One region of the Halomonas sp. HNIBRBA4712 genome, then DNA from elsewhere that is predicted to be linked to it. Evidence: predicted binding sites of a transcription regulator. Region 1 holds the regulator's gene; each other region holds the start of a gene.

Region 1 (7,131 bases):
GCGCCTGCGATTTCATCATGGACATCTTGAAAACGCGGGCGCCGTTCTGGAAAAAAGAGCACTCCCGCCAAGGCGACTACTGGGTCAAGGAGCGCGAAAGCGATCTCAATGATGCGGCGCGCTGGTCGCTCAGCCCGCCGGCGACTCGCTCGCCATGATTTGAAGGTGGACCTCGGGCAGGTGCTGGCAGTGTTCGCCCAGCCAGTGAACCAGCCCCGGGGTAAGGGCTTCTCTGAGCTCGGCCAGGGTGTCGGCCTTGATCTCCTCAAGGCGCTCGTCGAGCCAGTCGCCAAAGCTCTCCTCGTCGATCGGGCTTGCGTTGCTCGAGTCCAGCATCAGCCGGCCGATGCGCTGCCAGCCAGTGTCGGTGGCGCATACCGGCAGCGCGAGAAACAGCGTGCCGCGGCGCGCGCTGCCTGGCTGGGCGGATTCGAGCCCGGGATGGGGGGTGACGCTGTTCTGATCTACCACGTGGGGGAGCTGCGGGTAGCGCGCCTCGACTCTCAAGCCTTCGTTATCCAGACAGAGCAGGTCGCCGTTGACCGGGGCGAGCGGCGCGTTGATGCCGAGTTCTTCCGCCAGGCGCTGGTGCGCGTGCTGGTGAACCGCCTCACCGTGCACCGGCAAGAGCGCGGCGGGACGAATCCAGCGATAGAGCGTCCTGATCTCCTCCTGAGCGGGGTGGCCGGTGGCGTGAAGCTCCGGGTGGTTGGTTTCGTCGAACACGCTGACGCCGAGCCGGTCGAAGCGCTTTTTGAGCGCGGCGATAGGGCGCTCGTTGCCGGGGATCGCTTTGGCGGAGAAGATCACGTTGTCGCCGGCTTCAAGGTCCATGAACGGGTGGCGTCCTTGCGCCAGGCGCTGCAGGGCGGCACGCGGTTCGCCCTGGCTGCCGGTGGCAATCACTACGACTTCATCGGCCGGTAGATAGCCCAAATCCTGGGGCGGCACCAGCGCTGGAAAGTCATCGAGATAGCCAAGCCCGCGGGCCACGTTCACCATGCGCTCCATCGAGCGGCCCATCAGGCTCACCCGCCGGCCGTTTTGAGCCGCCGCTTGGCCGATCGCCCATACCCGGGCGAGATTGCTGGCAAAGCAGGAGACCACCACGCGCCCTTTGCACTCCTTGAGCGTTCGGCCGAGCGCCTCGGCGACGTCGCCTTCGCTGCCCGCGATGCCGGGCAGCGGCGCGTTGGTCGAATCGCCCACCACCAGATCGAGTGGAGCCAGCGCCTGGAAGTGTGAAGGGTTGACGCTCGGGCCGATCAAGGGCGCGGGGTCGAGCTTCCAGTCGCCGGTATGCAGTACCCGATAGCCGCCGGCGAGCATCATGATGGCGCAGCTCTCGGGAATGGAGTGGGTCATCAGGAGATAGCGCAGCGTGAACGGGCCCTGCTCGACGGCGTCGCCGGGTTCGATCACCTTGATCGCAACGCTGGATAGGTTGTGCTCGGCGAACTTGTGACGCAAAAGGCCCGCCGCCAGAGGGGTGGCGTAGATCGGGCACTGCCATCTTGGCCAGAGCCAGGCGACCGCGCCGATGTGATCCTCGTGCCCGTGGGTGATATAGAGCGCCTTCGGCGTGATCGAAAGCTCGCTCAGCGTCTGGGTATTGGGTACCTGCAGCGGGGCGCTTGGCAGGTCCTGGCGAATCATCATGCCGCAATCGATGGCGATCCAGTGATCCTCGAACCCATAAAGCGTCAGGTTCATTCCTATTTCACCGCAGCCCCCCAGCGGCAAAATGCGCAGGGGAGGGCGGCGACGGGGTCGAAGTTGAACGCGTGATGGATCCATTGAATATGAACAGCCTGAAAAGTAAGGCTTTAACTATACGGTAAGGCGGGGGCGGCTAACAATGATGGCAATGCCCCCGGCGCCTGCTTGCGTTACACTAACGTCTCGTGCCGGGCCAGGCCCTGCGCAGCGATAAAAGCGTCGTTTCACGCCGGTTATCAACGCGTGTCTTCAAGAGTGGGTAAAAGAGCGTATCAATAGAGCGCACTTAGGCGTGTAAGCAAGCGCGTATCCAGGCGCGTACCCAGGAAAGTATTAAAGAGTATATTCATGTCGCATTACTACCGGTTAGTCGTTTCCTGCCCCGACCAGGTGGGCATCGTGGCGCGCGTGTCGAGCTTCATCGCCCAACATGGCGGCTCCATCACCGAGGCGAGCCAGCACTCGGATCTCGAGTCCGGGCGCTTTTTCATGCGCTACGAGATTCTCGCCGATTCGGTCGGCATGAGCCGCGAGGCGCTGGCCGAGGCGTTCGCGCCGATCGCCAACGCCTTCGACATGCAGTGGGCGCTGGTCGATACGCAAGCGCGGCGCAACGTGGTGATCATGGTGTCGAAAGAGTCCCACTGCCTGGTCGATCTACTCTACCGCTGGCAGGCCGGCGAACTCGACTGCAACATCGTCGGCGTCATTTCGAACCATCCGGACATGCGCTCGCTTTCCGAGTGGTACGAGATCCCCTACTTCCATATCGCGGTCGACCCCAACGACAAGCAGGCGGCGTTCGATGCGGTGCAGCGCCAGATCGACGCGCTCGAGGCAGACTGCATCGTGCTGGCGCGCTACATGCAGATTCTGCCGCCGGCGCTGTGCACGCACTACGCCGGGCAGATCATCAACATTCACCACAGCTTTCTGCCGTCGTTTGCCGGCGCCAAGCCTTACCACCAGGCGTTCGAGCGCGGCGTGAAGCTGATCGGCGCGACCTGCCACTACGTCACCGAAGAGCTCGACGCCGGCCCGATCATCGAGCAGGACATTCACCGCGTCAGCCACTGCCACACGCCGACGGACCTGGTGCGCTTTGGCCGCGACGTGGAGAAATCCGTGCTCGCCCGCGGGTTGAGGTGGCACCTGGAGGATCGCGTACTGATCGACGGCAACAAGACGGTGGTTTTCAACTAGACAGGTGGTTTTCAACCAGGCGCGAAAAAGGGGTACGCCAGGTACCCCTTTTGTTTGGAAGTCGCTGTATGGGGTGCGAATCGAGTTGGGTGCGGTGCCGGGCTGCCCGACACGCTAGCGAGGCGTTTTGCTGCTTCCGATTTTAGACGTTTAGCCCAGCGCCTGGCCGCTGCCGCCGCGAATCACGCCCACGCCCACACCTTCGATATCGAGCGCCTGGCTTCGCAGGTCGATCTCGATCGGAGCGAAGTCGCTGTTTTCGGCGTGCAGGGTGACCCGGTGGCCGTCGCGACGAAAGCGCTTGACGGTCACTTCGTCCTCGAGGCGGGCCACCACGATCTGGCCATCGCGCACCCGTTCGGTGCGGTGTACCGCGAGCAGGTCGCCTTCAAGAATGCCGATATCCTTCATCGACAGCCCGCGCACGCGCAGCAAGTAGTCGGCTTTCGGAGTGAAATACTCCGCCGGCAGCGGGCAATAGCGGTCGATGTGCTCGGCGGCAAGAATCGGACTGCCCGCAGCGACCTCGCCGATGATCGGAAGGCCCTGGGTCGACGTCTCGGCGTTTTCGTTTACGTCGTTGGCCGCCTCGGCGACTTCCGGCGTGTCCTGGTTGGGCAGGCGGATACCGCGGGAGGTGTGGCGAATGATGCGGATCGCGCCCTTGCGCTCGAGCGCGCGCAGGTGCTCTTCGGCGGCGTTGGGCGAGCGAAAGCCCAAGGCCTTGGCGATTTCAGCGCGCGTCGGAGGGTAGCCGTACTCGTTCATTGTCTTGACGATAAAATCAAACACGTTCTGCTGACGTACTGTAAGAGGACGGGACATGGCGGACTCCAACGTGACAGGGTAGCTTGAAAAAAATGACTAAAACGATATGTGTTTAATTATACAGTATGTTCCTTCGTCCAGTATATGACTCAAGCCCCGGATTATAAAGCCGTTACGGGTCAATCGACGATGAAAGAGCGGCTTGCCAATTGAGCGCGGGGGCGTAATGGCCTACTATCGCGCTCATGTTTTCTCGCCATGTTTTAAACACTCGTTTTTCTGGAGGGCGCCATGGCCCAGTCTGATACGGTCACGCGTATTCTGGATACGGCAGAAGTGCTGTTCGCCGAGCGCGGCTTCGCCGAAACCTCGCTTCGTACCATTACCAGCAAGGCGCGGGTCAACCTGGCGGCGGTGAACTACCACTTCGGCTCCAAGAAGGCGCTGATCCAGGCGGTGTTCGCACGCTATCTCGACCCGTTCAGCCTGCGCTTTCACGAGGCACTCGATACGCTTGGCGAGCGCTATGGCAACGAGGAAATACCGCTCGAGGTGCTGCTCGAAACCATGGCGAGCACCGTGCTGAGCGTGCCCGCCGAGCGCAACAGCCTGAAGGTATTCATGCGCTTGTTGGGGCTTGCCTACAGTCAGGCTCAGGGGCATCTTCGCCGCTATATTCAGCAGCAGTACGGCGATGTCTTCACCCGCTTCGTCGAGCTCGTGCGCCGTGCAACGCCGGGGCTTCCCGATGCCGAGCGTTTCTGGCGGCTGCACTTCATGCTCGGCACGGTGATCTTCACGCTCTCCGGGCTCGATGCGCTGCGCGATATCGCTGCCAAGGAGTACGACGAACAGGTGTCGGTGCGTGATCTGATCCGCCGCCTGCGCCCGGTGGTGGTCTCGGCGATGAACGCACCGCTTCCCCCCGCGCTCGAGGAGACGCCCCATGCCCACGCCCCGACTGGCTGAGTTACCGCCGCGGGAGGCGCCCTGGCTCGAAATCGACCTGAGCGAACAGCGCCTTCGCGCCTGGCAGGGCAAGAGGCTTGCCCATGAGTGCGCGGTGTCGAGCGGCAAAAACGGCACCGGCCAGCGGGAAGGCAGCGGCCAGACCCCCGCCGGCTGGCACTACGTGCGCGCCGCCATCGGCGCGGGCCTTCCCGAGAACGCGGTGTTTCGCGGCCGGCGCTTTACCGGCGAGGTGTTCACGGCAGCGCTTGGCGAGCGAAACCCGAAGCGCGACTGGATTCTCACCCGCATCCTCTGGCTTTGCGGGCTCGAGCGCGGCGTCAACCGGGGTTGCGACGTCGACTCCCAGCGCCGCTATATCTACCTGCACGGCACGCCGCCTGGCGAGCCCATGGGCGTGGCGGCGTCCCACGGCTGCGTGCGGCTGCGCAACAGTGATCTCTTGTGGCTTTTCGACTTCGCCACGCCGGGCACGCCGGTCTGGCTTCACGACTAACCGGCTCCGGTTTCGCTTGCAGGCGCCAATCGACTAGAATGAGCGCCCGTTTTGCTGGATAGATGCCGATGACGCAACCGCTTGGCCCGGTCATGCTCGACCTGGAAGGGCCCATCATTACCCGCGCCGAAAAGGCGCTGTTGGCCGATACCGCCGTCGGCGGGGTGATCCTGTTTGCGCGCAACGTCGAAGGCGCCGAGCAGGTCAGCGCGCTGTGTGCCGATATTCGCCGCGTTCGCCCGGACATCCTGATCGGCATCGATCAGGAGGGCGGACGCGTACAGCGTATTCGCCAGGGCGTGACGCGCCTGCCGCCGATGGCGCGCATTGGAAAGCTCTACGCCGATGACCCGGCCGAGGGCGGGCAGTTGGCAAACGATGCCGGCTGGCTTCTGGGCATGGAAATGGCCGCCTGCGGGCTCGATCTAAGCTTTGCCCCGGTACTCGATGTCGAAAGCGGGGTATCGAGCGTGATCGGCGATCGCAGCTTTGGCTTTGATCCCGAGCACGTTGCCGAGCTTGGCGCGCGCTTCATTCAGGGCCTGCACGAAGCCGGCATGGCGGCGGTGGGCAAGCACTTCCCCGGCCACGGCGGCATCGAAGCCGACACCCACGTAAGCGTTGCCGAGGACACCCGCACGCTTGCCGAGCTAAAAGCGCGGGATCTTGTCCCATTCACACGACTTGCCGGTCAGCTCGATGGCGTCATGCCGGCCCACGTGGTGTTCAGCGCTTTCGATGCGCGCCCGGCAGGCTTTTCTCCGGCCTGGCTTGGGATGCTGCGCGAGTCGCTCGGCTTCAAGGGCGCGATCTTCTCCGACGACCTGACCATGGCCGGCGCCCACGTCGCCGGCGGCCCTTTGGCGCGGGCGCGCGCAGCGCTTAACGCCGGCTGCGACATGCTGCTGGTGTGCAACGACCGCGAGGCGGCGCTCGAAGTGGTCAAGGGCGTCGGCGGTATCGACAATCGGCGCACCGGTAAGCTGCGCTACGCCCGCGCCCGGCCGGATCTCGAGGCACTTTCTGCGCTCAAGCGCTGGCGCCGCGCCAATGCCCGCTTGAGCGAGCTGGCAAGCCTCTAATCTTTTTCGACGACTCGTTCAACGACCCTTTTGACGATCCAGGCGAACCCACCAAGCGACGATGATTCATCGGCGCCTGGATTCGTTATTTTTTGACATCACCGCTGGAGCCCACGATGGCCAAACTGGATAAACAAGCCCTCGAATCGCTGGATTCGATGCGCGAGCTGATGGATAACGCCGACTGCCTGATCAGCCAGGAAGAAGTGGAAAGGGCGCTTGACCGGATGGCGGAAGCGATCACTGCGGATCTCGGCGACAAGCTGCCGGTATTCTACTGCGTGATGAACGGCGGGCTGATCACCACCGGGCATTTGCTGACCCGGCTAGGCTTTCCGCTCGAGGTGGATTACCTGCACGCCACGCGCTATCGCAACGAACTGCGCGGCGGCGAGCTCTTCTGGCGGGTCTCGCCGGAAGTGCCGATGGCCGGGCGCCACGTGGTGATCATCGACGACATCCTCGACGAGGGCGCGACCCTGGCAGCGATTCTCAAGTACTGCGAAGAGGCGCAGGCGGCGAGTGTGTCCACCGCGGTGCTGGTCGACAAGACCCATGACCGCAAGGCGGTGCCTGGGCTTAAGGCCGACTACTGCGGCCTCGAAGTGGCGGACCGCTACGTGTTTGGCTTCGGTATGGACTACAAGGGCTACTGGCGCAACGCCCCGGGCATCTTTGCGCCCAAGGGCCTCTAAACCTCCAGGGCTCAGCGCGGCGAAAAGCGCCGCGCGAGCCCGGTTTCGGCGATCATGCGCGTCGAGATCTCCTCGATCGAGAAGCGCGTGGTATCGATGAAGGGAATGTTCATCGAGCGGTAAAGCGCCGCCGCCTGCTCGACCTCCTGCACGCACTGATCGATGGAGCTGTAGCGGCTGTTGGGGCGGCGCTCGTTGC
Region 2 (7,131 bases), 200 kb from region 1:
ATCCAGGCGCACATTGCTGTAGATGCCGTCAGCCCACCAGTAGATGTAGCGTTGGTCTGACAGATCTCGCTGCCGCCACTCGGTATACTCGTCTTCCCACGGCCTCTTGAGCCGTGACACCATGTTGGCCGACAGTCCCTTGGCTTGGCCGCCCAGCAGCGCCGCCAGGGCCTACTGGTAGTCGCCGGTGGAGATCCCTTCAGATAGAGCCAAGGGATCAGTTCCTCGATGCTGCGAGCTCGCTTCAAGTAGAGTGGCAGCAGGCTGCTGTTGAAGCGGGCGCCACCACCGCTGCGGTCACGCACCGTGGGCACCTGCACGCTGATATCCCCGATCCCGGTCTGGACCGTGCGCTCGGGCAGGTAGCCGTTGCGGACCACAGCCTGGCGGCCATCGCCGAGCCGCTGATCGACATACTGCGCCAAAAAGGTGGCCAGCTCGGCCTCGACGGCCTTGGTGATCAGGTCACGGGCGCCTTGGCGCAGCGACTCGTGCAGCGGGTCAGCGACCTGGGGTTCTGGTTATGAAAGAGCCCGAAGGGTAGAATTGGTCATGGCGTATCCACTCTGTTGGTTGAGATCCTGGTCGTGATCAATCAAAAAGATACGACACCCTACCTACCTCCCCCTATACAACAGACTTGAGCTTCACTCATGCCCCGTGATGGCAGAAACCATGGCACCCACCACCTCAGCGATCGCGAATCGGAATCGGGCCGATGGGGGCGACGTTGGGCATGAAGATCGTCACCTCGTTGACATCGTGCAGCGGTGCGACGAAGTCGGCCTTCCAGCTGCCGACCCGGGGGTTGTGCTCCGGGTCGTAGTTGAAGCTCAGGCGAAGGCTGTCCGGGGCGACGACCTCGCCGTTCTCGCGCAGCAGCGAGAAGGATTGGTCGCCGAACTCGGCGTAGATCAGCCCGTCGATGCGATCGGCGGGGATGTCGCCTAGATCAGCTCGCCGGAGTAGCCGGGGTAGTCGGTCAGAAAGCGCACTTCGACATGCAGCACGCCCTCCTTGCGAATCGCGCGGTAGGGTTCGGCGTAGGCGTGGCCGCCGGCGGTCAGGGCGCGCTCGTCATCCAAAGCGAACGTGGGAGTCGTCGAAAGCAGCAATAAAAGAAGCGAGAAAAACAGGCGAAGCATCATGGGGCACTCGTAACGGGAAGGGTAAAGAACCACGCAAGGAGCCGCCCGCAGGCGGCTCCGGGGTAAGTGCAGGGTTACTCGGCGGTAAGACCGAAGGCGTTCATGCTGGCACGGAACACATCGGTGTTATCGACCCAGTAGTGGCTCTCATCGTCGCCTTCGTAGATCGCAAGCCCCTCCTCGGCCTCGGCGATGTCGAAGAAGTAGTCGGCACCGGCGCCCTGGGCGTAGAGCGGTACCAGTTCGCGCGTGTGGGTGTCGGTGTGCCAGCGCACCAGCGGCAGCGCCCCGGCGCCCTGGTTGACGATCGGGCTGTAGGCCTCGACATCGGAGTTCGGGCCTTCCAGCAGGCCGTTGCCGTGGTCGGTGGTGACGATGATCAGGGTGTCGTCCCAGGAGCTTTCGTTCTCGACCCATTCGACTGCCGCCTCAACGGCTTCGTTGAAGTCGATCTGCTCTTCGATGATGCGCGGCAGGTTGTTCGCGTGGGCAGCCCAGTCGATGGCGCCGCCTTCGACCATCAGGAAAAAGCCGTTGTCGCGGCCGTCGTCACTGGCGCTCAGTACGTTGAGCGCGGCACCGGTCAAGGTGGCCAGGCTCGGAGAGGTGTCGAGGAAGTTGCCGGCACCGACGCCCGGGCGGTTGAACTGCAGGGTCTGGATGTTCTGCACTAGGCCCAGCACCTTGTCCTTGGGCAGGTCGAGTTCGCCGGCCGCCAGGGCTTCGAAATCTTCCTTGCTTTCGATAAAGGCGTAGTCCGTCTCGCCGTCGATCAGGCGCTGGTAGGTCTCTTCTCCGCCGATGAAACGGAAGTCGCTCTCGCGCGGCTCGTCGATGCGCTGGCCGGCGGCGTCGTAATAGGGGTTGCCGGTGCCGATAGCGACGGTGGCGAGCCCCGAGTCGACGATCTCGCGGCCGATGGCTACGTAGTCGTTACGGCTGACGTTATGGGCCAGAAAGCCCGCCGGGGTCGCGTGTGAAACCTGTACCGAGGAGACCACGCCGAGTGCCCGGCCGCTCTCGACGGTGTACTCGCCGATATGCTTGATCGACTGGTCGTCGTTGGACCAGTTGATGGCGTTGTTGTAGCTCTTCTGGCCGGAGGCCAAGGCGGTGGCGGCGGCGGCGCTGTCGGTGTAGTCGGCGCGGGCGTAGTCGTAGCCGGCGAAGTAGCCCTTGTAGTTGCCGAGGTTACCTTTATAGACGGTATTCACGGCTTCTTCGTTCCAGAGCTCTTTGGGGTCGAAGGTGACCTGATTGTCGTCGCTGTGGGTCGGGGCGTTCGCCGTGTTGAGCGGGTGGGTGGCCATGAACAGCTGGGTATCGAAGTCGTCGTAGACTTCGTGGCCCAGCGCCCCGTGGCGGTAGTAGCTCGCCGCGCGGAAGGTCTCGATACCCGCGCCGTCGGTGATCATCAAAATGACGTTCTTGGCCGGGCCCTGTTGTCCCGCAGCGCTGCCCATGGTGGCGCCCGTCACGGCAGCGGTGACGAAAAGTGCCAGCATTGAGCGTTTGAATAGTGTTTTCATCGTTATTCCCCCTCGTGAACAAACCAGACTTGGTTAGCGCAGAGAAGCTTAACGATGAAAGATGACAATATGATGATTTGCTTGATTAAAGGGAACTAAATAAAAAACGGCGAGGCCAAAGTGCCTCGCCGCCGGGTCGCGCGCTTAGAGCATGCGCGGGATCTGGGAAGAGTGGTGGTGCAAAATCGGCGCGTCTTTCGAGAGATCGACCACATAGCTGAAGCGCGCCTCGAAGTTGAGAAGCTCGCCATCGACTTCGAAACGCCAGTTGTAGAGGCCGGTCAGCGCGGCGATGGTCTCGGAGACTTCCTGAACGATCACGGTCTTTTCGTGAAGCGTAATGCTCAGGCCCGGACGCGCGCCCAAGCGCTCGAAATAGTCGCGATGCTTCTCGCGGGTGTTGGAAATACGGTTGGAAAAGGTGGGAATCAGTACGGCGTTCTCATCGTAGAGCGACAGCAGCGCTTCGACGTCGGCGTTGTTGATTGCCTGCATCCACTCGTTGAGCACGTCATGGGGAGTTCTCATATGACTAACGACCTCTTTAACCAATGTCGGTGACCTGATGCCGCGGGCTCAAACGGCGGTTACCTTTTACGACGGTGACTGTGCAAGCCCATCATTCTTATACCAAAGATGTAGCGAGTACCATCTTACCCAAATCGACACCCGAGCGCATGGTGAGTTCCGTTTTACTCAAAAGCGCCGAAAACGATCAAAGAGTTTTGCCATCGCTTTAGCCCCGAGCATCAGCAAAAGCCCCATCGCGAGTGCCACGAGCGAGCCGGCGTCCAGGCCCCCGCCCCAGTGCCAGCGCGAGATGACGCCGCCCAGATGCTGCGCAATGAGATAGATGCCGATCAGAAAGCTTCCCGCGCGCACAAGCCCGGTTTCGGTCACCGCAGTATCTGCCGGTTCGTTGCGGTGGAGCTTACGTGCCAACCCCGGCGCCTTGAACCACAAAAGCGCACCGAGGATCAGCGGCACGAGAAGGCTTGCCGTGAACAGCATCCGCCAGCGCTCGAGTTCATCCGGCGTTTCAAAAAACGCGGGAAGCGTCGAGCCAAGCGCCATTAGCGGGCTGAGCACGAGGTATACGGCTAGAAGGCGCATCGAAATGATCGAAAAGGCGTGCATAAGCGCTCCTAGCAAAACCTTCAGCATATACGATTATTAGTGGGCCACAAATCCAATGTGGGAGGCCGCCTCAGCGTGGTCCGACAACTCGGCGAATGGCGCCGTCAGGCGCCTTGGCTTGGCCATCGGTCGCGAGCTGAAGCTCCCTCCCACAACCTCTTGCAAGCCTGACTGAATGGCATTGCAGACGCCGCCACGGTTGTGTTTATCAAAGGGCAAGGATACTGTATTTATATACATATCTATTACCACCGACGGGAGCGCCCCATGGCAGACTCTTCCGCCCTACCCTTTTTCAAGGGCCGCGGAGCCACCTTCGATCCCCCCAACCGCTTCGCGCAAAGCGTGAGTGTCAGCGAGCCCGACGGCTGGTGGCAGGATGAAGCCCCTACCTCGCTTGCCACCGAGATACGCGAAGAGCCGAGCAAGAGTGCGCTTAGCTTCAACGATTCGCCGGATCTCTCCTTTGATCGCTCACTGAACCCTTACCGCGGCTGCGAGCACGGCTGCATCTACTGCTTCGCTCGGCCCTCGCACGCCTACTGGGACATGTCGCCGGGGCTCGATTTCGAAACCCGGCTGATCGCCCGCACCGGCATGCTCGAGCACCTGCGCGAGGAGCTTGCGAAACCCGGCTACATCTGCCGACCGATCAACCTGTCCGGCAACACCGACTGCTACCAGCCGATCGAGGCGAAATACCGCACTACCCGACGCCTGCTCGCGTTTTTGCTCGAATGCCGCCACCCGGTCACGCTGGTGACCAAGGGAAGCCTCGTACTGCGCGATCTGGATCTTTTGAAACAGATGGCCGAGCACCGGCTGGTGCGGGTGCTGGTGAGTCTGACGAGTCTGGATAGTGACCTGAAGCGCACCCTGGAGCCACGTGCGGCCTCGCCCCAAGCGCGGCTGAAGGTGATTCGCAAACTCAGCGCCGCCGGGGTGCCGGTAGGGGTGTTGATCTCGCCGGTGATACCGGGGCTGACCGACCACGAAATCGAGCGGCTGATCGAGACGGCCCGCGACGCCGGCGCGCGCACTGCGAGCTGGATGCTTTTACGCCTGCCCCGCGAGGTCGCGCCGCTGTTTGAAGAGTGGCTGGTGGCCCACTACCCCGAGCGCGCCGACAAGGTGATGAGCCTGATTCGCCAGTGCCGGGGCGGCAAGACCAACGAGGCGGCGTTCGGCAAGCGCTTTCGCGGTGAAGGCGTGTTCGTCGACATGATCGAGCAGCGCTTCAAGCGCGCCAGCCGCCAATGGGGCATGCAGCCCCGCGCCGAGCAGGGCCTCAATACCCGCGACTTCAGGCCACCCCGCGCTCAGGGCGACCTGTTCGACTAGCCAACGCTAACGGTGCGGGCCGCGCCGCGCCTTGAGCTCCTCGAGCACCAGCGCGAAGAAGCCGCGAATCTCCTGCAACCTGGGCCGCGCCTCGACCATCAGCGTATCGAGTTTTTCGATCTCCCTGGACTGCGCATCGCGCGTGTCGAGCTCGATGCGAATCTCCTCGATGAGCGCCATGGAGTCGTTCAGCATGGCCTTGAGTTCCGCGGTAGAGGTGGTATGGATGCTGTGTTCGATGCTCATGGCGTTACCCCAGAATGACGGAGAGGGTGATCAGCAAGGCCGGCAGCGCAAGAAACACGGCCAGCACCCACCCGGCGGCCAGCGCTTTCTGCTCGGCGGCGACCCGCCCCAGCCACTGCGCCCCCTTGACCGGCAGCAGGCGTAAAAACGGCAGGCCGCCGATGATCAGGACGGCAAACAGGTTGAACAGCAGGTGCACCACGGCGATTTCCAGCGCCAACAGCGCGTTGGGGCCACTGATTGCCGTGGCCGCGAGCAGCGCGGTCATGGTGGTGCCCAGGTTGCTGCCGATGGTGAACGGATAGATCTGGCGCAGGGTAAAGGCGCCGGAGCCCGCCATGGGCACCATCAGGCTGGTCGTGGTCGAGGAGGATTGCACCAGCACCGTGACCAGCGCACCAGAGGCGACCCCGGTGATCGGGCCACGGCCGATAGCGCTGAGCATGATCTGGCGAGCGCGGCCGACCATCAGCGTTTTCAACAGCTTGCCGATATAGCGAATCGACAGGAAGATCATCGCGATACCGATCACGATCAGCGCCATACCCCCCAGCACCGCCGGCAACCCGCCAACGAGCTGCCCGAGCGCGCCGGTGATCGGCTGGGTGGCCTGGCCAATGATATTGACGTTATCCATCGACAGGTTGGCGTCACCGTAGAAGAGCTCGGCGATGGCCAGCGCCAAGCGCTCGAGCGGGCTGAACAGGATCTCGATGGGCAGCAGGATCACCACCGCGATCAGGTTGAAGAAGTCGTGCACCGTAGCGGCGGCGAAGGCGCGGCGAAACTCGTCCTTGTTTCTGACGTGGCCCAGGCTCACCAGCGTATTGGTCACCGTGGTTCCGACGTTGGCCCCCATGACCATGGGTACCGCCACCGCGACCGGCAGCCCCCCGGCTACCATGCCGACGATCACCGAGGTCACCGTCGAGGAGGATTGAATCAGGGCGGTGGCGACGATCCCGACCATCAGACCAACGAAGGGATTGGTGGCGAATTCAAACAGCCGCTCGGCCTGGTCGCCGGTGGCGAGCTTGAAGCCGTCGCCGACCACGGAGACCGCGCAGATCAGAAAGTAAACCAGCAGTACCAGCGTCATCCACTGATGCAGCCGGCCCTGCTTCGCCTGCTGCCCCGGGTGCGCATACCCATCCCGCGCTGCGCGACTGGTGGTGTCCACCATGGCGATACCCTCCAACGGTATTGAACGTTTTAAAGGCTTGCCACTTCAGGTTGGGCGACACAGGTGACAGCGTGATGACAGCGGCGCATACACTGTTTGTAAGGGGCTCTGATGGGCGAAGATTGTAATAAGCGCCCGCCCACGTATGCTGAGGCGATCGATTCATCCATGGATGCTTTCATGACCCACGCCTTGAGCAAGACCCGATCGAGCTTTTATCGCCGCCTGTATGTTGCCTACCTGATCGATCAGGGCACGCACAGCGTTCCCATGCTGATGGAGGCGACGGGGATGCCCCGGCGCACCGCCCAGGACACCATCGCCACGCTTGCCGAGCTCGATATCGAGTGCGTTTTCGAGCCCACCGAAGGCGAGCGCCACAACAGCGGGCGCTACGTGATCAAGCAGTGGGGGGCGATCGACCGCGACTGGGTGGCCGCCCACGCCGAGCGGCTGGGGAAAGCGCTCGGCTATCGCTAAGTCGATCAAGCGTCGCGGCCCTGCGGATCAAGGTGCTGGCGCCGGGTTAACAAGCGCACCGCCAGCG
Region 3 (7,131 bases), on a different contig from region 1:
GGGGGCGACGGCGGATTTTCCGGTATTGAAAAGCCATACCAACGCCTGGCTTCGAGAGTGGCCGGGGGTGCTGGCGTTCTGCTCGGCGGTGGACGCCGATGGCGGCACCGGCGCGGTCTACGTACTGCTGCAAAAGCGCGGCCGCTAGGGTTACTCGGTCGCGTCAGAGGCCACACTCGGCATGCGCCGCTCGAGCGCTTCGTCGGCCAGGTGGCGTCCCAGGCGAATCAGATCCCGGGCGCGGTGGAACTCGTAGGTGCTGCACACCGTTTTCGGCACTTCGATCAGCACGTCCGGCGGGTAGCCCGCCACCTTGTACTTGGCAAGCGCGGCCTGGGTGATATCGAAGGACTCCAGAATCATGTCGAGCTTGCCCCACTCGCGCTGCCCGCGCGCCTCGACGCTCTCCTGTTCGTCCTGCTCGTCGGCCTGGGCGCCGAGGCCGCTCCACAGGCGCTTGGTCGCCGCGCGCACGCCGTCCATCCAGCCGCCCAAGTGGGCGTCACGGTCGCGCTCCTGGCGGGTTCGCTCATCCTGCTCATCGACGGGCAGAAGCTCTTCGAGGCTGACGGGCTGCGGGCTCTGGGCGGTGACGTTGACCGCGACCACCAGGTCCGCCTCGTGGGCGGAGAGGGTGGGCATCACCGGCAGCGGGTTCAACAGCCCGCCGTCGACCAGCACCTGGTCGCCCAAGTGCACCGGCGTGATGACCCCGGGCACGGCGATCGAGGCGCGAATGGCGCGCAAAAGCGGGCCGCGCTGAAACCAGACCTCGCGCTGGCGCACGAGATCCGTGGCCACGGTAGTCACCGGAATCGGCAGATCCTCGATCAACGTATCGCCGATCAGGGCTTCGAGCTTGCTCATCACCTTGCTCGCGCGCATCGCGCCCATCGGGCTCCAGGTCACGTCGACCAGCTTCAGCACGTCCAGATAATCCAGGTGGCAGACCCACTCGCGGTATTCGGAGAGCTTGCCGGAGGCGTAGATACCGCCGATCAACGCCCCCATGGAGCAGCCGGCGACCGAGATGATCTCGAAGCCGCGCGCCTCGAGCGCCTCGATCACGCCGATATGGGCGTAGCCGCGGGCGCCGCCGCTGCCGAGCACCAGCGCGACCTTCGTGCCGTGGCCGTCACTTACGGGATGAAGGGGGCGTAACGCTTGTGTGGTTGACTGGCTCATTCGACGTTCCGACGTTCGTTTATACGTTCCCGGGGCGCTGGCAATACGCCTCGATCGCAGCGGCGACCGCCTCGACGGCCGCCGCCTCCAAATGTAAATGGTGGCCGCCGGGCAGCACGCGCCGGGTCAGCTTTCGCACCTGTTGGCGGGCTTCCTGCGGCCAGGCGCGCGCGCCCAGAATGCCGCTTTCGCCTTCGACGAGCAGCACCGGCGCCTGAATCTCGGCCAGAAGCGCCAGCACCTGGGCCGGGGTAAAGCGCACCAGCGACGGCTTCAACAGCCGCGGGTCGGTGCGCATTTCGAGATCCCCTGCCGCCCTTGCCCGGGTGTTGCGCTCGACCACCGGCGTGATCGTGGCCGCGCTGACCGGCGTGACCCCGCCGGCCACGCGGGCGGCCACCGCGCGCTCGATATCCGCGTAGCGCGGCGTGCGCTTGCTTTCACGACGATGCGCCAGTATTCCCTTGCGCAGCTGCTCGGCGCTTTGGCTCGCCTCGGTGTTGAGCGCCCCAAGCCCGTCGATCAGTAAAAGCCGCTCGAGTCGCTCCGGCAGCGCGGCGGCCAGCAGGCAACTGACCGCCGCGCCCATCGAGTGCGCCAGCAGCGTGGCGCGCTCGATTTCAAGCGCGTCCAGCGCATCGAGCACATCAAACGCGTAGTCCCAAAGCGCGTAGTCGGTTCCCGCCGGGGCGTGGTCGGAGTGGCCGTGGCCGCGAAAATCGAGCGCCACGATGCGCACATCGAGCGCGCGTGCAAGTCTTGGCGCTAGCCGGGTAAAGCTTGCCGCGTTATCCAGCCAGCCGTGCAGGGCAAGCCAGGTCGGCGCATCATGGCGCCCCCAGACAAGCGCAGCCAGGCGGTTGCCGGCCAGAGAAAGCGGTTGGGCGGCCTCGTTCATAAGCGGTGTCTCATCAGGGTGGAGCGGAGCGTTCCTGCGCGGCTGGCCGGATGACGCCTGATCGCGTAAACGGTACCATGCCCGGCCCGACTCCTGGGCCGCCTTGCGCGCCCGATTTCAAAAAAACCGCGTTCAATGAGTACCGTTATGAAACCTCGCCGTGATACCCGCGTTCGCAATACCGTCTTTTTCATCGCCGTGATCAGCGCCATCGTGGTAGGGCTGTGGCTCGCCCGTTGAACGCATGAGGCCGCGTGCGCCTTGCAATTTTCTCCTCGCCACCAAATACTGTACATACATACACTATTTGATGATTTTTAGAGGACGTCACGATGCCGTCTCAACCCGCCCACGTTGCGACAGCTTGGCCGTTGACCTTCCAACCGCTGGCGTTTCCCGCGCTCTACGCCCGCGCCGGCTTTAGCGGCTTTCCCTCGCCGGCCCAGGATTACGAGCAGCGCACGCTCGATCTCAATACGCGGCTGATCAAGAATCCGACGCAGACGTTCTACCTGACGGCGACCGGCGACAGCATGGAAGGCTGGGGCATTTTCCACAACGACCTGCTGGTGGTGGACCGCAGCCTCGAGCCGCGCCTGGGCCACATTCTGGTGGCGATGTTCGACGGCGAAGTGTTGATCAAGCGCTACGCGCTCTACCAGGGCCGCCCGCACCTGTGCTCCGCTCACCCGCTCTACCCGCCGCTGGCGCTGGCAAACACCGACTGCCAGCTGTGGGGGGTGGTGCGCGCGGTGATTCACGAGTACGTGTCGTGATTGGCCTGATCGACGCCAACAACTTCTACGTCAGCTGCGAGCGCGTCTTCCAGCCCGAGCTCGAGGGCCTGCCGGTCGGGGTGATGAGCAACAACGACGGCTGCATCATCGCCCGCTCCCAAGAGCTTAAAGCGATGGAGATTCCCATGGGCGTGCCGGCGTTCAAGCTCGAGGGGCTGCGCCGCGCGGGGCGCATTCACCTGAAGTCGTCCAACTACGAGCTTTACGGCGACATGTCGGCAAGGCTCTGCCAGCTTCTACGCGACGCCTGCCCGGCGGTGGCGCCCTACTCCATCGACGAAATGTTCGTCTACCTGGACGGGCTCGAGCCGGCGCGCTGCCAGGCCCTGGGCGCTTGGCTTCGGCGGCGTATTCGCCGTCACCTGGGCCTGCCGGTGTGCGTCGGGCTCGCCCCGACCCATACGCTGGCCAAACTCGCCAATTACTCCGCCAAGAAGCACGCGCGTTACCAGGGCGTCTGCCTGCTGGACGCCGCCTCCAGGGAAACGGCGGCGCTATTGAAAGAGCTTCCGGTCGGTGAGGTGTGGGGCATCGGCCGGCGGCTGGCCGAGCGGCTGGCGGTGCAGCGCATCCACACCGCCTGGGATCTGCGCGAGTGCGATCACCACGATCTGCGTCGGCGCTTCTCCGTGGTGCTGGCGCGCACGGCGCTCGAGCTTCGCGGCACGCCGTGTCTTTCCATGAACGCGGTAAACGAGCCGCGCCAACGCATCATGACCTCGCGCTCCTTCGGCACGCCGACCGGAGCGCGGGCCGATCTTTACAGCGCGCTGAGCCGCCACGCCCAGCGCAGCGCCGAAAAGCTGCGCGAGCAGCGAAGTCTGACCCGAGCGGTGATGATCTTTCTCGCCACCAACCGCCACCGCCAGGACCAGCCGCAGTACTTTCCCCACGCCATGATCCCGCTGCCCGCCCCGAGCGACGACACCCGTGTGGTGCTGGCGGCGGTGCGCGAAGGGCTCGAGCAGATCTACCGCCCGGATCACCGCTTCATGAAAGCCGGCGTCATGCTGCTGGACCTGGTCGACGCCGAGCAGTATCAGCTTTCGCTTCTGCACCAGCCGCCGCGCCATCGCCACCACCCGGCGCTGATGGCCACCATCGACGACATCAACCGGCGCATGGGTCAGAACAAGGTGCGCTTTGGCATCGAGCCGGAAAAGGCGCCCTGGCATCTGCGCTGTGCCCATCGCTCCAACCGCTTCACCACCCGCTGGGGCGAGCTGATGAGAGCGGGCACCCATCCGGGCGCAATCCAGGCGTGTAAGGATCGACCGTAACCGCTACCCTAAGAGACCCCACTCCCAACCCCTTTTGAGCCTCATGCCGCTGACTCGCCCCGACACGGAATTCGCCCCCTCTCCGGATCGCATCCAGCGTTTCGCCAGTCGCCATATCGCCCGCCGCCTGGCCCGCAAGCCGGCACTGGCCAAGCCCGACCCGGCCGCGCTCAAGAAGAGCCGGCGCTTCGTCATTCTGTGGGCGGCGCTGGCGGGCATCGTCTCGGGCACGCTGATCGGCGGCTCGGAGTGGTGGATGCGCCAGGTGCTGGTCGACGACTGGCAGGCGCTTTCATTCCAGGAGCAGCTGCCTTTTTGGGCCGGCTACATGGCGTTTGCAGGAGTGGTGACGCTGCTCGAGATCGGCTTTCTGTACTGGAATTCGCTGCGCGGCGTGGCGCGCATGGCCTACTTTTCGGGGCTCGATTACACCCAAAAGGCTACCCAGCCACCGGCGGTGGCGCTCACGGTTCAAGGAGCGGCGCGCGTGGCGCTGGAGTACCCAAGCCCCGGCAGCCTGATCTACGGCGTCGACCCTCACGCTTATCTGCACGGCTGGCAGCTGACCCTGCGCGCGATGCTCTACCGGCTCAAGGTCAGCCTGAGCAGCTTTCTACTGCGCATGGTGATGCGCCGCTTGCTCGGGCGGCTGACGCTGCGCGGCTTTCTGCCCATGCTGATGGCCCCACTCTACGCGGTGTGGAACGCCTGGATCGCCGCGCGGGTCACACAGGAGGCCTGCCTGCTCGCCGCCGGGCCTGCCCGAGTCGAGGCGATCATGGCGCGCGTCGAGCAAGCCCCGAAGCGAACGCGGCGCCTGCTCGCTCAGGGGGTGGGCGAGACCATCATGCGCAACCAGCACCCGCACCCGAACCTGGTGCTGTTGCTATCGAAACTGCTGGCCACCCTGCCGGGCCAATCCGACACGCTGGAAGTCGACTGGCCCGAAGCGCTACGCGAAATCGCCGCACTCGAGGCGGACGAGCGCGGCGATCTATTGAAGTACCTGACCCAGGCGGTGCTGTTGAGCGGCGACTACCGCGGCGCGCGGCGAACACTTTTGCAGGAGGCATTTGCCCGCTGCCAGACGCCGCTTTCGCGCGATTTCATCGACGCGCAGCTGGCCGCCACCTGAGACCGCTCAACGTGGCGCCAGGCTCGTACGCAGGCGCGGGCTCAAGAATTCGCCCACCGCGATCATGGCGACCAGAATCATCAAAAGCCAGGGCCAGTGCTGGGCGAAGGAGACGGTGAAAAGCGCCAGTTGGTCGGCAAAGATCACCAGGATCCCCAGGGGGCTGACGTAGCGCGCCATCAACAGCCACAGCGTGTAGAGCGTCGGCGAAAGATCCAGCTCATCGCGCATCACGTGCTTATCGAGCAGGAAGCCTGCGAGAATTACGGTGCCAAGGCCCCCCAGCGGCATCATCCAGCGCGAAGTCAGGTAATCCAGCCAGTCGAAGAAGGTCCGGCCCGCCAGCGTCCAGTCCGCGCCGAGGTTGAACGAGAGCATCGCCGCGGTGCTGACCAGCCACAGCACGATGCCGGTACTCCAGGCCGCCGAGCGGCGCGTAAAGCCCTTGCTATCGCAAAGCCAGGAGACCGTCGCCTCGACCATCGAAATCGATGAGGTGAGCGCAGCCATCGAGAGCATGACGAAGAACAGCACCTCGAACAGCGTGCCCAGCGGCATCGCCTGAAACGCGACCGGCAGGCTCATGAAAATCAGCCCCGGCCCGCTCGCCGGGTCCATACCGTTGGCAAAGATCACCGGGAATATCGCCAGCCCGGCCATCAGCGCCACGACCGTATCCGCCAGCGCCACGGCAAGCGTCGTGCGCCCGATCGAGGCACTTTTGGGCAGGTAGCTGCCGTAGGTCAGAATGGCGCCGGCGGCGAGCGACAGGGTAAAGAAGGCGTGGCCGAGCGCGGCGAGCATGCCAGCGCTCGACAAACTCCCGGCATTGAACGAGAACAGAAACGCCAACGCCTCCCCGAAGCCGCCGGAGAATGCGCCAAAGCCGATCAACAGCACCAACATCAGCACCAATCCCGGCATCATCCAGCGCACGTTCTTCTCGATGCCTTCCTGCACGCCCTTGCCGACGATCACCATGGTGGCCAGCGTCACCAGCGTGCTCCAGAACCCCAGATTCCAGGGGCTGGCGTTATTGGCATCGAACACCGCGGCGAGCGCCTCGACGCTGCCCGCGTTCAGGCCGCCGCTGAGCGTCTTCCACAGGTAGGAGAACGACCAGCCCGCCACCACCACGTAGAACGACAGGATCATGAAGCCGGCCAGCATCGACATCCAGCCCAGAAGCGACCACACCGGCGAGCGGCCGGACTCCGTGGCCATGCGGCGAAAGGCATCGATGGGGCTACCGCGCCCGCGCCGGCCAAAGGCGATCTCGGCCATCATCACCGGCACGCCGACCGCCAGAATGCAGATCAGATAGACCAGCACGAAGGCGCCGCCGCCGTACTCGCCGGTCATGTAGGGAAATTTCCAGATATTGCCAAGCCCGACCGCCGACCCGGTGGCGGCGAGCATGAATCCCCAGCGCCCCAGCCACTGCGCCCGCGGTTGATCAGAAGACGCCATGCCTTCTCCCCTTGCCTCGAAAAAAGGCGTTATCCTGGAGGATTTGCCGTTAAAAGCCCAGGACTTTTGGCGCCTAGAGCGCGCGGGCGTCGGCGTCCAGCCGTTTGGCGGTATGATCCACTCGCCGCAGCGCCAGCAGCAGCACCGCGCCGAGGGCAACCAGCGCCGCGGCGAGCCACAGCGCCACCTGATACTCCCCGGTGGTTTCGACCAGTATCCCGGTCAGCGCCGGGGCGACGATTTGCGCCGCGCCGTAGGCCAGCGTCATGCGTCCCATCATGCGCGCCGGGTTATCCGGGTAGAGTCGCCCGGCCATGGTCAGCACCAGACACACACAGCCCAGAAACGTGCCGCCGTAAAGAGTGG
Region 4 (7,131 bases), on a different contig from region 1:
ACCTTCGCCGCGATCATCGTACTTTCGACGCTGGATCTGCCGATTGCGCTGGCCGGGCTTCTGATCTCGATCGAGCCGCTGATCGACATGGGCCGCACGGCGATCAACGTCAACGGCTCAATGACCGCGGGCACGGTGACCAGCCGGCTGCTGGGCCAGCACGACGGCGCGGTGTTCGCCGCCGAGTCCGACGAGCTGGGCGAGCCGCGAAACGCTTGAGCTCTCTCATCAAGCCATGAAAAAAGCCACCTCGTCGGGTGGCTTTTTCGTGTGTCTGTGCCTGGGAGGCGCTCAGCGTTCGAGCTTGTCCATCTTGCCGCTCTTGCCGTCCCACTCCTCGGCGTCGGGCAGCGGGTCCTTCTTTTCGTTGATGTTGGGCCATACCTCGGCGAGCTCGGCGTTGATCTCGATGAAGGGCTCCTGACCGTCCGGCAGCTCGTCTTCCGAGAAGATCGCCTCGGCGGGGCACTCCGGCTCGCACAGCGCGCAGTCGATGCACTCGTCCGGGTGGATCACCAGAAAGTTCGGGCCTTCGTAGAAGCAGTCGACCGGGCAGACTTCCACGCAGTCGGTATATTTGCACTGGATGCAGTTTTCGGTAACGACAAACGTCATCGGTTGGGTCCTCTTGCCTGGCCGCCGGCCAAGGTAATCGTAAATGATTGCTAATCGTGAATGGTTATAAGCTAACCGCTTTTTATAAGCTAAAGCGCATGCCGGGTATTCTAGTGGGGGCGCCGGTTCGCGGCAAGCGCGAACTGGCCGGTCATAGAAGCGCCCGCCACTGGTAAAGCAGCGCCAGCGCCTCCCGCGGCGACAGATCGTCGACCTCGACCTGGGTAAGCGCCTCCACCACCGGGTGCGGGGCGCTGGCGAACAGATCGCTTTGCAGCGGCGCGCTTACCGCGTGCGCCGGACGCTGCTGCTCGTCGACGTCGCGCTGCTCGAGCGTGGCGAGCTTCTCGCGGGCGCGGCTTATTACCGCGCCGGGCACGCCAGCGAGCTGCGCCACCTGCAGGCCGTAGCTCTGGCTCGCCGGCCCCGCCTCGATGCGGTGCATGAAGACGATGGTGTCGCCGTGCTCGGTGGCGGTGAGATGGATGTTGGCCACGCCTTCGGCTTGCTCCGGCAGGGCGGTCATCTCGAAGTAGTGGGTGGCGAACAGCGTCAGCGCGCGCGTGGTCGCCAGCTGCTCGGCGCTCGCCCAGGCAAGCGATAGGCCGTCGAAGGTGCTGGTGCCGCGGCCGATCTCATCCATCAGCACCAGGCTCTGCTCGGTGGCGTTGTGCAGGATGTTGGCGGTTTCGGTCATCTCCACCATGAAGGTGGAGCGCCCGCCGGCAAGATCATCCGAGGAGCCGATGCGGGTGAAGATACGATCGAGCGGGCCGATCTCGGCGCTTTGGGCCGGCACGAAGCTGCCGCAGTGGGCGAGCAGGGCGATCAGCGCGGTCTGGCGCATGTAGGTCGATTTACCGCCCATGTTGGGGCCGGTAATGACCAGCATGTGCCGCTTGGGCGAAAGCTCGATGTCGTTGGGCACGAAGGGCGTTTGGCTGACGTGCTCGACCACCGGGTGGCGTCCGGCGCTGACGTGGATACCGGTCTCCGCTGTGAGCGTTGGGCGTACCCAGCCCAGCGCCTCGGCGCGCTCGGCGAAGGCGCAGAGCACGTCGAGCTCGGAAAGTGCCTGGGAGGTGGCCTGGAGTTCGTGCAGGTGATTATTGAGCTCACCCAGAAGCCGGTCATAGAGCCATTTCTCCCGCGCCAGCGCCCGGGATTTGGCCGACAGCGCCTTGTCCTCGAACTCCTTGAGCTCCGGGATGATGAAGCGTTCGGCGTTTTTCAGCGTCTGGCGGCGAATGTACTCCGCCGGCGCCTGCTGGGCCTGGGCGCGGGGCAGCTCGATGAAGTAGCCGTGCACCCGGTTGTAGCCCACCTTCAAATTCGAAAGTCCGGTGCGCTCGCGCTCGCGCCGCTCGAGCTCGACCAGATACTCGCCGGCGTTCTCGGCAAGCCCCCGGTGCTCGTCGAGCTCGGCATCGAACCCTTGTGCAATAACGCCGCCGTCGCGGATCACCACCGGCGGGTTGGTGATGATCGCGCGGGTCAGGGTGTCCGCGGTTTCCGGATAGGGGCGGATGTGGGGCTTGAGCGCATCGAGGGCGCTGCCGCTCTCTACCGCGGTCAGCAGGCGCTGCAGCTCAGGCAGGGCGTTGAGCGCATCGCGAAGGCGGGCCAGATCCCGCGGGCGGACGCTGTAGAGCGCGACACGCGCGAGGATCCGCTCGATGTCGCCAAGCTCGGAAAGCGCCTCGCGAAGCGCCATGTAAGCGCCGTCCAGACTCAGCAGCGCAACCCCGGCCTGGCGCCCCTTGACCAGCTCGGTCTGGCGCAGCGGGCGGTTGAGCCAACGCTTCAAGAGCCGCGAGCCCATGGGCGTGGCGCAGGTGTCGAGCACGCTCGCCAGGGTGTTGTCGCTGCTGCCGCCGAGATTGGTGTCGATCTCCAGATTGCGCCGGCTGGCGGCGTCGATCACCACCGCGTCGTCGCGGTTCTCTACCGTGATGGCGGTGACGTGGGGCAGGCGCGAGCGCTGGGTGTCGCGAGCGTAGTCGATCAGCACGCCGGCGGCGATCAAGGCGGTGGAGAGATGCGCGCAGCCGAAGCCGCGCAGGTCCTGCACCTCGAACTGGTCGCACAGGCTGCGCGTCGCGCTATCCAGATCGAATAACCATTCGCCCTGGCGGCGCAGACTGCGCTTTTGCGACCAGGCCTCGGGCAGCGTGAGGTTTTCCGGCACCAACAGCTCCGCCGGCGCCAGACGGGTCAGCTCGGCGAGCATCTCCGCCTCGCTTTCGACTTCGAGCACGTTGAAGCGCCCGCTCGATAGCTCGAGCCAGGCAAGCCCGAAACGCTCGCGGCCAGGGGCGAGGGCGACCAGCACGTTGTCGCGCCGGGCGTCGAGCAGCGCTTCGTCGTGCAGCGTGCCCGGGGTGACGATGCGCACCACTTGGCGCTCGACCGGGCCCTTGCTGGTCGCCGGGTCGCCGATCTGTTCACAGATCGCCACGGATTCACCGGCGGCCACCAGCCGGGCGAGATACCCTTCCGCGCTGTGGTAGGGCACACCGGCCATCGGAATCGGCTTGCCGCCGCTTTGGCCGCGCGCGGTCAGGGTGATATCCAAAAGCGCGGCGGCGCGGCGGGCGTCGTCGAAGAACAGCTCGTAGAAATCCCCCATCCGGTAGAACAGCAGTACCTCCGGGTGGTCGCGTTTTATCTTCAGATACTGCGCCATCATCGGCGTATGCGCGGGGCTTTGTGACATGGACGTTCTGGCCTGGCGGGGCGCAAACCGGGGCTGCGCCGCGTGCTGTATTCGAGTTTCGTACCCGGCGCCTGCAAACGGGGCCGTCGGCGAGGACGCTCGCTGCAAGTTCTATGGGCAACCAAAACGCAGTATTCTACGCTGAACGAAGCGCTTACATGAAGGAGTCTGCATGACCGCTGACGCGTCCGGCTTGAAAAACCTCGATCTGACGCTGCTCGCCAGGCGTTTGGGCAAACGCTGCACCGAGCGGGGTTTCACGCTGACCACGGCGGAGTCCTGCACCGGCGGCGGTATCGCCTCGATGATCACCTCGGCGCCGGGAAGCTCCGCCTACTTCGAAACCGGGTTCGTCACCTACTCCAACCAGGCCAAGACCCGGCTGCTGGGCGTAGCCAGCGAAACGCTCGACGCCCATGGCGCGGTGAGCGAGGCGGTGGTCAACGAGATGGTGCGCGGGGCGTGCCGTGAAAGCGGGGCGGCGCTCGGCGTGGCGGTCAGCGGCGTGGCCGGCCCCGGCGGCGGCAGCGCCGACAAGCCCGTGGGGCTGGTCTGGCTGAGCGTGGGCAGTGAGCGCGAGCAGCGCGCCCAACGCTTCGTCTTTCCCGGTGACCGGGCGGCGGTGCGCGAGCAGGCGGTGCGCGAGGCACTAATTGCCCTGATGCTCTACCTTGGAACCGATGGTCAGGCGTAGAAATCTACCGCGATCAGCGGTTTGAGCGCGCCGACGCCGAGTAAATAAATAGCGCGACAGGGATAGGTTTTGCGGCCAATATTTGGCATAATACTGGCTAATTATACAGGTTGTTACGAGGACGTTTTACATGGCTCAAGATGAAAACCGTACCAAGGCACTGAACGCCGCGCTCAGCCAGATCGACCGTCAGTTCGGCAAGGGCACCGTGATGCGCCTGGGCGACGCGCCGCGCGTGGTAATGCCGTCGGTCTCGACCGGATCATTAGGGCTCGATATCGCGCTCGGCATTGGCGGGCTGCCCTACGGGCGGGTCGTGGAAATCTTTGGCCCGGAGTCCTCGGGCAAGACCACGCTGACGCTTTCGGTCATCGCCCAGGCGCAGAAGCAGGGCAAGGTGTGCGCCTTCGTGGACGCCGAGCACGCGCTGGACCCGAGCTACGCCGAGAAGCTCGGCATCAATCTCGATGACCTGCTGGTTTCCCAGCCCGACACCGGTGAACAGGCCCTCGAGATCACCGACATGCTGGTGCGCTCCGGCGGGGTCGACGTCATCATCATCGACTCCGTGGCCGCGCTCACCCCGCGCGCCGAGATCGAAGGCGAAATGGGCGACGCCCACGTGGGTCTTCAGGCGCGTTTGATGTCCCAGGCGCTGCGCAAGATCACCGGTAACATCAAGAACGCCAACTGCCTGGTGGTGTTCATCAACCAGATCCGCATGAAGATCGGCGTGATGTTCGGAAGCCCCGAAACCACTACCGGCGGTAACGCGCTCAAGTTCTACTCCAGCGTACGCCTGGACATTCGCCGCACCGGCTCGGTGAAGTCCGGCGACGAGGTCACCGGCAACGAAACCCGCGTGAAGGTGGTGAAGAACAAGGTCGCACCGCCTTTCCGCCAGGCCGAGTTCCAGATTCTCTACGGCAAAGGCATCTACCACGCTGGCGAAGTGATCGACCTGGGCGTGCAGTGCAACCTGGTCGACAAGGCCGGCGCCTGGTACAGCTACAAGGGCAGCAAGATCGGCCAGGGCAAGGCCAACGCCTCCCAGTACCTGGAAGAGCATCCGGAGATCATGGAAGAGATCGAAAGCCAGATCCGCGATCAGCTGCTGGCCAAGGCCGAGCCCAGGAAAGAGGAAGAGGTCGCCGCGGCGGACGACGACGCGGACGGCGAAGACAGCCTGATCTGATCGGCCGACCCACCACCCGGAGAGAGCCATGTTCGGCGCCGGCAACGCGACCCCGCGCGGGGTCGCCATTGACCTGCTGGCCCGGCGCGAGTACTCCCGCGCTGAGCTGCACCAGAAGCTTTTGCAAAAGGCATTCGATGAGGCCGAGATTCTCGAGTGCCTGAACGCCCTCGAAGAGCAGGGCCTGCAGGATGACGCGCGCTTTGCCGAGAGCTTCGTGCGCTCGCGGGTGCTGCGCGGCCAGGGGCCGATGCGTATCAAAATGGAGCTTGGCCGACGCTGTATCAAAAGCGACCTTCAGAGCGATGCGCTGCGCCTGGTCGCCGAGCAGGAGCGCATCGACTGGTTCGAGCTTGCCGCCGAGACCTTGCAGCGGCGCTTTCGCACCAGCGGCGCGTCGGATGGCGAGCGCTTTGTCCCGCCCAAAGAGCGCGCCAGGCGCGAGCGCTTTCTCGCCCAGCGCGGCTTCGATTTCGACCAGATCCGCTACGCGCTCACAACACTTTCCGATTGAATCCCACCCGTCACGCTTTCTCGCAGCGCCCGTTCACGGGGCGCTTGCGCTTCGTGGCTTTAGTCGCGTGACAACTTCGTTATAATGGACGTTTTGCAGCTCCCAGGGTGGCGGCGATAGCGCCCCGGGGCATTACGCTTCATTGTCACGGAACCCCTATGAAAAGCGCAGCGATCAGGCAGGCCTTCCTCTCCTATTTCGAAGAGCACGGACACACCGTGGTTCCTACCAGTTCGCTGGTGCCCGGCAACGACCCGACGCTTCTGTTCACCAACGCCGGCATGGTGCCGTTCAAGGATGTCTTTCTCGGCCGCGACCCGCGCCCCTACGTGCGCGCCACCTCGGCCCAGCGCTGCGTGCGCGCCGGCGGCAAGCACAACGATCTGGACAACGTCGGCTATACCGCGCGCCACCACACGTTTTTCGAGATGCTGGGCAACTTCAGCTTCGGCGACTACTTCAAGCGTGACGCCATCCGTTTCGCCTGGACCTTTCTGACCGAGACCCTTGGGCTGCCAAAGGAGAAGCTCTGGGTCACGGTGCATATAAGCGACGACGAGGCCGAGCGCATCTGGAAGGACGAGATCGGCATCGACCCGGAGCGCTTCTCCAAACTCGACGAGGACAACTTCTGGCAAATGGGCGACACCGGCCCCTGCGGGCCGAGCTCGGAGATCTTCTTCGACCACGGCGCCGAGGTGTGGGGCGGCCCGCCGGGAAGCCCGGAGGAGGACGGCGACCGCTACATCGAGATCTGGAATCTCGTTTTCATGCAGTTCGACCGCGACGGCGAGGGTACTCTCAATCCGCTGCCCAAGCCCTCGATCGATACCGGCATGGGGCTTGAGCGCGTCGCCGCGGTGATGCAGGGCGTGCACTCCAACTACGAGATCGACCTGTTCCAGAACCTGCTCGCCGCGGCGGCGAAGGCCACCGGCGCCACCGATCTCGAAGCGCCGTCGCTGCGCGTCATCGCCGACCATATCCGCTCCTGCGCGTTTCTGATCGCCGATGGCGTGCTGCCCTCCAACGAGGGCCGCGGCTACGTACTGCGCCGGATCATCCGCCGCGCGGTGCGCCACGGCCACAAGCTCGGCGCCACCGGCACGTTCTTCCACGAGCTGGTCGAGGCGCTGGATGCGGAAATGGGCGACGCCTACCCGGAGCTTCGCCAGTCGAGCGCGCAGATTGCCCGGGTACTGCTGAAAGAGGAAGAGCAGTTCGCGCGCACCCTGGATCACGGCATGGGGCTTTTGACCGAGGCGCTTGAGAATCTCGACGGCGACACGCTGCCAGGCGAGACCGTGTTCAAGCTCTACGATACCTACGGCTTCCCCTTCGATCTGACCGCGGATGTCTGCCGCGAGCGCGGGGTCACACTCGACGAAGCGGGCTTT

Evidence for each region. Region 1 encodes LexA, which represses DNA repair genes until DNA is damaged. Its sites were predicted from a motif close to TACTGTNTANNTANACAGTA; they were not measured.
Region 2: the regulator LexA is predicted to act here: its motif matches at 4,037-4,056, upstream of ACGK9R_RS10585 (PA0069 family radical SAM protein).
Region 3: the regulator LexA is predicted to act here: its motif matches at 2,370-2,389, upstream of ACGK9R_RS12785 (LexA family protein).
Region 4: the regulator LexA is predicted to act here: its motif matches at 4,117-4,136, upstream of recA (recombinase RecA).

The regions. Positions count from the first base shown of each region.
Region 1 is NZ_JBIFXR010000004.1:35,622-42,752, reverse strand. Features, by position in the region: gene moaE (molybdopterin synthase catalytic subunit MoaE) at 1-158, shown strand, start outside; gene ACGK9R_RS09630 (ribonuclease J) at 130-1,713, opposite strand; gene purU (formyltetrahydrofolate deformylase) at 2,068-2,922, shown strand; gene lexA (transcriptional repressor LexA) at 3,073-3,747, opposite strand; gene ACGK9R_RS09615 (TetR/AcrR family transcriptional regulator) at 3,982-4,659, shown strand; gene ACGK9R_RS09610 (L,D-transpeptidase family protein) at 4,637-5,155, shown strand; gene nagZ (beta-N-acetylhexosaminidase) at 5,224-6,237, shown strand; gene ACGK9R_RS09600 (hypoxanthine-guanine phosphoribosyltransferase) at 6,354-6,932, shown strand; gene ACGK9R_RS09595 (pyruvate, water dikinase regulatory protein) at 6,944-7,131, opposite strand, start outside.
Region 2 is NZ_JBIFXR010000004.1:234,986-242,116, forward strand. Features, by position in the region: partial or broken gene ACGK9R_RS10555 (IS256 family transposase) at 1-497, opposite strand, end outside; gene ACGK9R_RS10560 (hypothetical protein) at 676-951, shown strand; gene ACGK9R_RS10565 (hypothetical protein) at 948-1,148, opposite strand; gene ACGK9R_RS10570 (alkaline phosphatase) at 1,223-2,677, opposite strand; gene ACGK9R_RS10575 (nuclear transport factor 2 family protein) at 2,822-3,205, opposite strand; gene ACGK9R_RS10580 (hypothetical protein) at 3,374-3,814, opposite strand; gene ACGK9R_RS10585 (PA0069 family radical SAM protein) at 4,082-5,155, shown strand; gene ACGK9R_RS10590 (hypothetical protein) at 5,162-5,401, opposite strand; gene ACGK9R_RS10595 (Na/Pi symporter) at 5,406-6,584, opposite strand; gene ACGK9R_RS10600 (helix-turn-helix domain-containing protein) at 6,765-7,064, shown strand; gene ACGK9R_RS10605 (bile acid:sodium symporter family protein) at 7,070-7,131, opposite strand, start outside.
Region 3 is NZ_JBIFXR010000006.1:115,729-122,859, reverse strand. Features, by position in the region: gene ACGK9R_RS12800 (Smr/MutS family protein) at 1-148, shown strand, start outside; gene ACGK9R_RS12795 (patatin-like phospholipase family protein) at 151-1,185, opposite strand; gene ACGK9R_RS12790 (alpha/beta fold hydrolase) at 1,205-2,083, opposite strand; gene ACGK9R_RS12785 (LexA family protein) at 2,416-2,859, shown strand; gene ACGK9R_RS12780 (Y-family DNA polymerase) at 2,856-4,160, shown strand; gene ACGK9R_RS12775 (hypothetical protein) at 4,204-5,295, shown strand; gene ACGK9R_RS12770 (sodium-dependent transporter) at 5,302-6,765, opposite strand; gene ACGK9R_RS12765 (YbfB/YjiJ family MFS transporter) at 6,839-7,131, opposite strand, start outside.
Region 4 is NZ_JBIFXR010000003.1:421,570-428,700, reverse strand. Features, by position in the region: gene ACGK9R_RS09205 (L-cystine transporter) at 1-219, shown strand, start outside; gene fdxA (ferredoxin FdxA) at 292-615, opposite strand; gene mutS (DNA mismatch repair protein MutS) at 767-3,331, opposite strand; gene ACGK9R_RS09190 (CinA family protein) at 3,504-4,025, shown strand; gene recA (recombinase RecA) at 4,156-5,220, shown strand; gene ACGK9R_RS09180 (regulatory protein RecX) at 5,249-5,734, shown strand; gene alaS (alanine--tRNA ligase) at 5,893-7,131, shown strand, end outside.